Regions from separate parts of the Sporosarcina jeotgali genome, predicted to be linked through region 2. Evidence: predicted binding sites of a transcription regulator. Region 2 holds the regulator's gene; the other holds the start of a gene.
What was found. Region 2 encodes Rex, which represses fermentation and respiration genes when NADH is low (regulators of the CRP and FNR family bind a similar motif). Its sites were predicted from a motif close to TTGTGAAATATTTCACAA; they were not measured.
Positions count from the first base shown of each region.

Region 1: a site for Rex is predicted at 1,975-1,992, ahead of PGH26_RS09560 (cytochrome ubiquinol oxidase subunit I). Genes of this name have one in related genera too.

Region 1 is NZ_CP116341.1:1,937,275-1,941,900, reverse strand. It holds gene PGH26_RS09570 (polysaccharide deacetylase family protein) at 1-407, shown strand, start outside; gene PGH26_RS09565 (catalase) at 473-1,951, opposite strand; gene PGH26_RS09560 (cytochrome ubiquinol oxidase subunit I) at 2,267-3,670, shown strand; gene cydB (cytochrome d ubiquinol oxidase subunit II) at 3,657-4,626, shown strand, end outside.
Region 2 is NZ_CP116341.1:2,720,933-2,725,558, reverse strand. It holds gene PGH26_RS13735 (ABC-F family ATP-binding cassette domain-containing protein) at 1-1,331, opposite strand, end outside; gene PGH26_RS13730 (redox-sensing transcriptional repressor Rex) at 1,460-2,110, shown strand; gene PGH26_RS13725 (twin-arginine translocase TatA/TatE family subunit) at 2,178-2,375, shown strand; gene tatC (twin-arginine translocase subunit TatC) at 2,393-3,232, shown strand; gene PGH26_RS13715 (CPBP family intramembrane glutamic endopeptidase) at 3,307-4,059, opposite strand; gene groES (co-chaperone GroES) at 4,248-4,529, shown strand; gene groL (chaperonin GroEL) at 4,582-4,626, shown strand, end outside.

The DNA of each region.
Region 1 (4,626 bases), 780 kb from region 2:
CCGTAAAAGCTGCGGGTCATGAAATTGGGAACCATTCATGGAATCACCCAGACTTAAGTAAAATGCCATTACCGAAAGCATTAGAAGAAATTAATCGGACCACTGCGATCATTCAAAAAGTGACTGGTGAGAAGCCGACTGTTTTCAGGCCGCCATATGGTGCATATACGGATCAGTTAAGTAAACAAACAATCCCCCCAATCAAGTTATGGAATGTGGATACACTGGATTGGAAATATCGGGATGCCAATAAACTGCTGGAAGAAGTGAAAAAATCGACAAAAGACGGAAGCACAATCTTAATGCATGATATACATCAGTCAACCGCAGATGGATTGGATGGTGTTATGGCTTATTTGCAAAGCCAAGGCTATAAATTCGTCACTGTTTCAGAATTAGATAAATGAAAAAAGAACGTACAGGGATTTTAAATCCTTGTACGTTCTTTTTAGGTTGAACTCTATTTCAACAATTAGTTGACAAGTACATCATCCATTGAAATGTCGAGTGCGTTTGCTACACCTTCACCATATGCCGGGTCCGCATGATAACAATGTTTGATGTGTCTGATCTTAATTTCTTTTGGTGCATCGCCCATATTGTCCGCTGTATTTCTGAATAGCAGTTGTTTTTGTTCATCATCCATAAGATTGAAGAGTTTTCCAGGCTGAGTGAAGTAATCATCATCATCTTCGCGGAAATTCCAGTGATCTGCAGCACCGTGTAATTTCAATGGAGGTTCTCTGAAATCTGGCTGTTCTTGCCACTCACCAACGCTATTCGGCTCGTAAGAAGTTCTGCTGCCATGATTTCCGTCTACACGCATTTGACCGTCACGATGGAAACTGTGGAACGGACATTTTGGCGCATTGACTGGGATTTGATGATGATTGACACCTAGACGATAACGCTGAGCATCTCCGTAAGAGAATAAGCGGGCCTGCAGCATTTTGTCAGGTGAAAAACTGATTCCTGGAACGACCGCAGCTGGAGTGAAAGCAGCTTGTTCTACTTCAGCAAAGTAGTTTTCTGGATTTCTATTCAATTCGAACTCTCCAACTTCTATAAGAGGGAAGTCGCCTTTATACCAAACTTTTGTTAAGTCGAATGGATTGAAAGGCATATTCGCTGCTTCTTCTTCCGTCATCACTTGTACGTACATTTTCCATTTCGGGAAGTCTCCATTATCGATGCTGAGAAGCAAATCACGCTGATGGCTTTCGCGATCGGTAGCGATTGTTTTGCTTGCTTCCTCATCCGTTAAGTTTTCAATTCCTTGTTGAGAGCGGAAATGGAATTTCACATAGTATCGCTCGTTATCAGGACTGATAAAGCTATACGTATGACTGCCGAATCCATGCATGTGACGATAAGTGCGCGGGATTCCGCGCTCACTCATTAAAATGGTGATTTGGTGAAGCGCTTCAGGGAGTGATGTCCAGAAGTCCCAATTGTTTGTCGCGCTTCTTAAGTTCGTGCGCGGATCACGCTTGACCGCATGATTCAAATCTGGAAATTGAAGCGGATCTCTAAAGAAGAAGACAGGTGTGTTATTTCCTACCATATCCCAGTTACCTTCTTCAGTGTAGAACTTCAGTGAAAATCCGCGAATGTCGCGTTCTGCATCCGCTGCACCGCGTTCACCAGCTACAGTTGAGAAACGTGCAAACATCTCTGTCTTTTTACCGACTTCTGAGAAGATTTTTGCTTTCGTGTATTTTGTAATGTCATTTGTCACAGTAAACGTACCGTACGCGCCTGATCCTTTTGCGTGCATGCGGCGTTCAGGAATAACTTCACGGTCGAAATGTGCAAGCTTTTCAATTAACCAAACATCTTGAAGAAGTAGAGGACCCCTGGGACCTGCAGATATTGAATTCTGATTATCAACTACAGGAGCACCTGCAGCAGTTGTCAATTTTTTACGAGACTCATTCTCATTATTGTTCATGTGTATTCCTCCTATGTAATGGATTGTGAAACTGTTTCCTAACTATAGCAGAGGGATTCTTAGATAGCTAGCATTTTGTTTAGAATCATTATCGTTAAGGAGAAGTTATTATTAACAGATAGTTAGCGTTACAAAAATTCTATTTTGGAAGAGGCATTCTATGAAAATCTGACCTTGTGACAACATTTCAACATTAGACCCCAAAAACCCCCCGAAGTTTTGAGGTTTGTAACAGATCATACGCTAATTGCTCACAAAGTACTTTAGCGTTTAATTTATAATGGAGACAGATCGAGATTGAGGGGAGAGGTAGAGATGGAAGAGGTTTTACTTTCAAGAATCCAGTTTGCATCGACAACATTGTTTCACTTTATATTTGTCCCGTTGTCTATCGGATTGGCGCTGATCATTGCGATCATGCAAACGCTCTACGTAGTAAAGAAAAAAGAAATCTATATGAAGATGACGAAGTTTTGGAGTGTGTTCTTCCTTATTAACTTCGCAATCGGTGTAGTCACAGGTATTTTCCAGGAGTTCCAATTCGGAATGAACTGGTCGACATATTCCAGATTTGTAGGAGATATTTTTGGAGCACCACTAGCAGTTGAAGCGTTACTGGCGTTTTTCCTTGAGTCCACATTTATAGGGATTTGGATCTTCGGTGCACAGAAGCTCTCTAAGAAAGTTCACTTAGCTTCTATATGGCTTGTTTCATTCGGAACAGTGATGTCAGCATTTTGGATTTTAGCAGCAAACTCATTCATGCAAAATCCTGTTGGCTATGTTTTACAAAATGGCCGCGCTGAAATGAATGACATTGTCGCGCTGTTAACGAATGAAAAATTGTGGGTTGCTTTTCCGCATACCATGTTCGGCAGTATCGCTACGGGAGCATTCTTTGTAGTTGGAGTAAGTGCGTTCTATCTTATTAAAAAGCGTCAAGTAGACTTCTTTAAGAAGTCTATCGGAATCGGTTTGATCGTTGGTCTAGTTGGCGGATTAGGTCTTGCGTTCACTGGTCACTCTCAAGCCCAGTATTTAATGCATGCGCAGCCAATGAAAATGGCGGCTGCAGAAGGACTTTGGCAAGATAGTGGAGATCCGGCAGCATGGACATTAATTGCAAATATTGATTCGGAAAATCGTGTAACGACAGGTCGAATCGAAATACCTTACTTATTGAGTTATCTAACGTACAATGAGTTCTCAGGTAAAGTATTGGGAATGGAAAGTCTAGAAAAACAAATGATTGAGAAGTATGGAGAGGGAGATTACATTCCTCCAGTGAAGACAACATTTTGGAGTTTCCGTATTATGGCGGGAACTGGCGGAGCGCTAGTTGGTGCGAGTCTTCTTGGTTTGTTATTGTTGTTCCGCAAAAAGATTGCGGCATCGACTTGGTATTTAAGAGTGATGATTCCAGTGATTTTCTTACCGTTTATCGGTAACTCATTTGGATGGATCATGTCTGAAATCGGTCGTCAGCCATGGGTCGTTAACGGTCTCATGAAAACTGCAGACGGGGTTTCACCGAACGTTTCAGCAGGACAGATTTTGTTCTCACTGATTTCGTTCTCAACAATCTATGCAATCCTCGGGATTATTATGGTTGTGTTATTTGTGAAGGTCATTCAACGCGGACCTGAAGAGCGTAAGCAAAAAGACGTATCCGTTACAGATCCGTTTAATGTAGGAGGCGTGTCTAATGGCTCTAAGTGATTTGTGGTTTGTGTTAATCGCGGTTCTATTCATAGGGTTTATATTTCTTGAAGGCTTTGACTTTGGTGTAGGAATGAGTTTGAAATTCCTCGCTAAAGATGAAACAGACAAACGTATGCTCATTAATACGATTGGGCCAGTCTGGGATGCCAACGAAGTGTGGCTGATTACAGCAGGCGGAGCAATGTTTGCAGCGTTCCCACATTGGTATGCGACAGTTTTCAGCGGGTATTATATACCGTTTGTCGTCTTGCTGCTGGCATTGATTGCCCGTGGAGTAGCGTTCGAGTTCAGGGAAAAGTTCGAGTCCGCAAAATGGGTGAAAACATGGGATTGGGCAATCTTTGCAGGCAGTATTTTACCGCCTTTCCTATTAGGTGTCTTGTTCACAAGTATGTTGAAGGGAATGCCTGTGGATGCCGATATGAACATGCACGCAGGATTCTTTGACTTCGTGAATGTCTATACAGTAGTGGGTGGATTAGCATTTGTGCTAATCTCTTATTTACACGGATTACTGTTTGTCACTTTAAAAACAGAAGGATCCATTCGTACCCGTGCAAAAGAGGCTGCATTAAAAATCTATTGGGCAACTGGCGTTGTGATGATCGCGTTTGTCGCTCTAACAGCAGTCTATACAGAAGCGTTTGCGAATAGAGGACCGATCTTGATTCCGCTATTTGCAGTTGTGATTGTTTTGTATGCGTTCCTTCACCGTTTAATTGCAAAAGGACGCGAAGCATTAAGCTTTACGGTTACAGGGATTACATTGATCGCGGTGATGGCTTCGTTCTTCATCGGATTGTTCCCGAACGTATTGGTCAGCTCATTAGATTCTGCATTTAACATGTCAATCCGGGCAGCGGCATCAGGTGACTATTCGTTGAAATTAATGACATTCGTTGCGTTTACAATGGTTCCGATTGTGATTGCCTATACAATTTGGAGTTACTACG
Region 2 (4,626 bases):
GGCTTGCCGACATCATCTCCTGTAAAGAGGAAGCGTCCCAGCAGCGTTCGAATATCTTTTTCGTTCATAAGTGGCCAGTCATCCCAGATTTCTTGCAGCACAGTACCGGAACCAACAAGCGTTGCCTGGTTTTGGTCATAATAGCCGAACTGTACATGAGTACCGTACCGAATATCTCCAGCTAGCAGCTCTTGGCGTTTGACGATGGTTTTCAATAACGTGGATTTGCCGACACCGTTCGGACCCAGGATGGCTATGCGGTCCTGTTTATAGACACGCATGTCAATATTCGTTGAGACAGGCTTCCCATCATACCCTACGGAAGCCTTTTCCACAGCAAGTACATCATTTCCGCTTGGACGGTCGATTGTGAATGAGAAGTTGGCGGACTTTTCATCCCCGTCAGGAGCGTCCATCCAGTCTGTCCGCTCCAATTGCTTGCGGCGGCTTTTCGCCATTTTACTTGTGGATGCACGAGCGATATTCTTTTGGATGAAATCTTCGAGCTTCGCTTTTTCACTCGATTCTTTTTCGAACATCTTACGGTCTTTCTCATAGTTCTTTGCTTTCTCGTCCAAATACGCACTGTAATTGCCTGTAAAGCGCGAGACTTTGCGTCGTGAGACCTCATATACTAATGTCACTACTTGGTCGAGGAAGTATCTATCGTGCGACACGATTAGCAGAGCCCCTTCATAGGACTTCAAATAGTTTTCTAACCAGCCAAGTGTTTCGATGTCCAGATGGTTCGTCGGTTCATCTAAAATCAGCAAATCAGGTTTGCTTAACAGCATTTTGGCTAAAGCAAGGCGTGTCTTCTGTCCGCCTGATAGTAAATCAACAGGCTTTTCATAGTCAGCGGGATAAAACCGCATTCCGTGCAATATGGAGCGGGTATCCGATTCGTACTGATAGCCACCGAGATCTTTGAACTCGACTTGAAGAGAATCATATTCGCCCATTACACGTTCTGAAGCTGCGGGGTCTCCATAGACATCTGGATCTGCCATTTGTGCTTCCAATCCGCGCAGCCGGCGTTCCATGGCTTGGAGCGGTTCGAAGACTGTCATCATTTCGTCCCACACAGATAGTTCTGTTTCGAGGCCGCTATGCTGTTCGAGATACCCGATGCGGATTCCTTTAGGGACAATAATGTCGCCAGTGTCTGCAGCAGATTCCCCGGCAATGATTTTAAGTAATGTGGATTTACCCGCGCCGTTACGGCCAACGAGCGCTACGCGATCACGATGCTGCACTTCTAATTTTACATTCTCCAATATATCAGTGCCTGAAAACGACTTCGTTACACCGTTCACTTGCAAGATTATCATCGTTTCACCTCTATTTTCATTCTACTTCAGTTTACTGGAATGGGGAGAAGGGTGCAATCACCGGCTTTACAACAGCACGCTTCTCCTGTACGATAGAAGCGATTCGATACAGCAGCAGGAGGTTTACGATGGCTGAAGAAACGGTTAAAATCCCCCAGGCAACGTCCAAACGCTTGCCGTTGTACTATCGGTTCTTACAAAATTTCGCGAATAGCGGGAAGAAACGGGTTTCTTCAAGCGAACTGAGCGAGGCGATGAAGATCGATGCAGCGACGATACGTCGTGATTTTTCGCACTTCGGTGCACTCGGCCGTAAAGGCTATGGTTACGATGTAGATTACCTCGTCAGCTTTTTTAGAAAAACACTCGACCAAGATGAAGCCACGGATGTCGCGCTAATCGGTGTGGGCAGTCTTGGACATGCATTCATGAAATACAATTTCCATAAGAATCATAATACACGCATCGTCATAGCGTTTGATCCTAAAGCGCCCCATGACGGCAAAATCATCTCGGATATACCTGTTTATCATCCAGATATGATTGAAGAAAAGTTAACGGAACTCGGAATTGACCTTGTCATTTTAACGGTGCCTTCCCGTGCTGCTCAGCAATTAACGGATCGGCTCGCGGCTGTAGGTGTTAAAGGGATTCTCAATTTCACAACAATCCGGCTAACCGTTCCACCATCGATTCGGGTCCATACAATCGACTTGTCTGTTGAACTGCAATCTCTTATTTACTTCATAAAAAATGACGTAAAAGATTCACAATTATAGGGTTGCACGAATAGTCATTTCGTGTGATATGGTGTAGAATAGACATATTCAAAGGGAGGTGTCCGGAATGTCACCAGGTATTGGAAGTCTGCTTATTATTGCTGTCATTGCCCTTCTCATTTTCGGACCGAAAAAGTTGCCTGAAATCGGCAAAGCATTCGGTTCTTCACTGCGCGAATTTAAAAACGCGACTAAAGGTCTTGTAGAAGACGACGACGCGAAAACAGATGTTAAAAAAGTGGAAGATAAGAAAGAAGTGCAATAAGTTAGGATGTCTGTCTAATGGAAGAACGTACGCTAACCATTATTGAGCATATAGAAGAAATTCGAAAACGGCTGATTACGATCGTCGTTTTCTTTGCAGTTTCAGTCATTGGCGGTTTTTTACTAGCGAAACCGCTCATTAAGTTTTTGCAGTCAAATGGACCGGCAGCGGATTTACCGCTAAACGCGTTTAACGTAATCGATCCGATTGCCATTTACTTAAAAGTGGTTGTGTTCATCGGAATCATTATTATTTTGCCAATTATCATGTACCAATTTTGGGCGTTCGTTTCCCCCGGCTTGCTGGATACGGAACGACGAGTGACGCTCAGTTATATTCCTTTTGCGTTTGTCTTGTTCCTCTCAGGAATCGCGTTTTCTTATTTTGTATTGTTGCCGTATGTCATCAAATTCATGGAGACGTTATCGGCAGATTTAGGAATTACGCAGACAATCGGCATTAATCAGTACTTTTCGTTCTTATTCCAGATTTTACTGCCGTTCGGATTCGTGTTCCAGCTTCCTGTAGTTCTACTGTTCTTGTCAAGACTCGGGTTCTTGAATCCTAATGTGCTGTCGAAGTTCCGTAAAGTCGCTTACTTCATATTGTTCGTCATTGCGGCGTTCATTACGCCTCCTGATTTAGTGTCACACTTGTTCGTGACGGTTCCGCTGTTCTTGCTGTATGAGGTGAGTATCATCATTGCTCGCGTCGGCTATAAAAAGTTCTTGAAGGCGGAAGAGAAACGGCGTGTGGAAGAAGAAGAGGCGGAACGGCTGCGGTTGTTTGCAGAGGCTAAGGCTGAGCAGCAGCGGCAGATTGACGAAGTGAATGCACGGATGAATCATCAAGATTGATCAATTGAAAAAGACTTGCTGACCGGGAAACGGTCTGGCAAGTCTTTTTTTGTTTGTCGTCTGAACATCTCCTATTAAAAGAAATGGAAGAAGGTGATAATGGATTGCTGGAGTTTTTGGAGCTCCAGTATTTTGTCATGATTGAGCATGACAATCATGACGAACCCATTCATCAGCATGTGCGAGATCATAGGGGTCCAGATGCGTTTGGATCGGTAGTAGACGTAAGAGAATACAAGTCCGGGCATTAGGTATGTCAGGATGTGCTCGAGTTCGTTATGAACGGCAGCAAAGATCAAAGCACTTACAATCGTCGCAATCCAGAAGTTTGTTTTTGTATAGATACCGCCGAATAGCACGCGGCGGAAGACGGTTTCTTCTAAAATTGGAGCGAACAGGACGATACAGATGATTAAAATCGGAGCGACAGCAGCAATTTCCGTGAGTTGTGCAGTACTCGCTGAACCTTCTGTAATGCCGATTGCTCTTTCAATGTATCCCGCAATCATTTGACCGCCCAGTGCCAAGAAGAAACCGAGAATTCCCCAAACAACGGATTTCCAAATCGATTCTTTCTTTCCTTTAAAGACGGTCCAAAACTTCTTATCGGATTGGGTAACGAGGAAAATCGCAATAATCGCGAGAATGTTCGTGACGAACAAGCCCCACGCAAATCCATTATATTTTGCAGCTTGCAGCTCGTAGCCATTGGCGGTGAAGAATGCAATCATCCCTTTAGAAATCGGGAGACTGGCAAACTGCATCGCAATGTATAAAAGAAGGATGATCAAATAGAGCATCCATGGTTTCATCGTTTTTTGCTTCACAGGAATCGATCCTTTCCATCTAAGTATTCATAAGTGTATCGGTTTTAGAAAAGAAGCGCAAAGAGTAAGTAAAAGTGATTTGTTTTACTTGCAATTCATTCGTCGATTTATTATGATATGTAGTGTATTAGCACTCCTGTTTAGTGAGTGCTAAAAAATAGAAGAACCGTTAGAGGAGGGTGTTTCATTTGTTGAAACCATTAGGTGATCGTATTGTAATTGAACTAATCGAAGTGGAAGAGAAAACGTCAAGCGGCATCGTATTGCCAGATTCCGCAAAAGAAAAGCCTCAAGAGGGTAAAGTCATTGCAGTCGGTACAGGCCGAGTTCTCGAAAACGGCCAGCGCGTCGAGCTTGAAGTAAAAGAAGGCGACCGCATCATCTTCTCAAAATATGCAGGTACTGAAGTTAAATATGAAGGTAATGACTACTTAATTTTACGTGAGAGCGACATTCTAGCAACTATCTAAGGGTGTGCATCACTTTGACAATCAAACCAAAAACAGGAGGGACTTATTCATTATGGCGAAAGAAATTAAATTCAACGAAGACGCACGCAGCGCAATG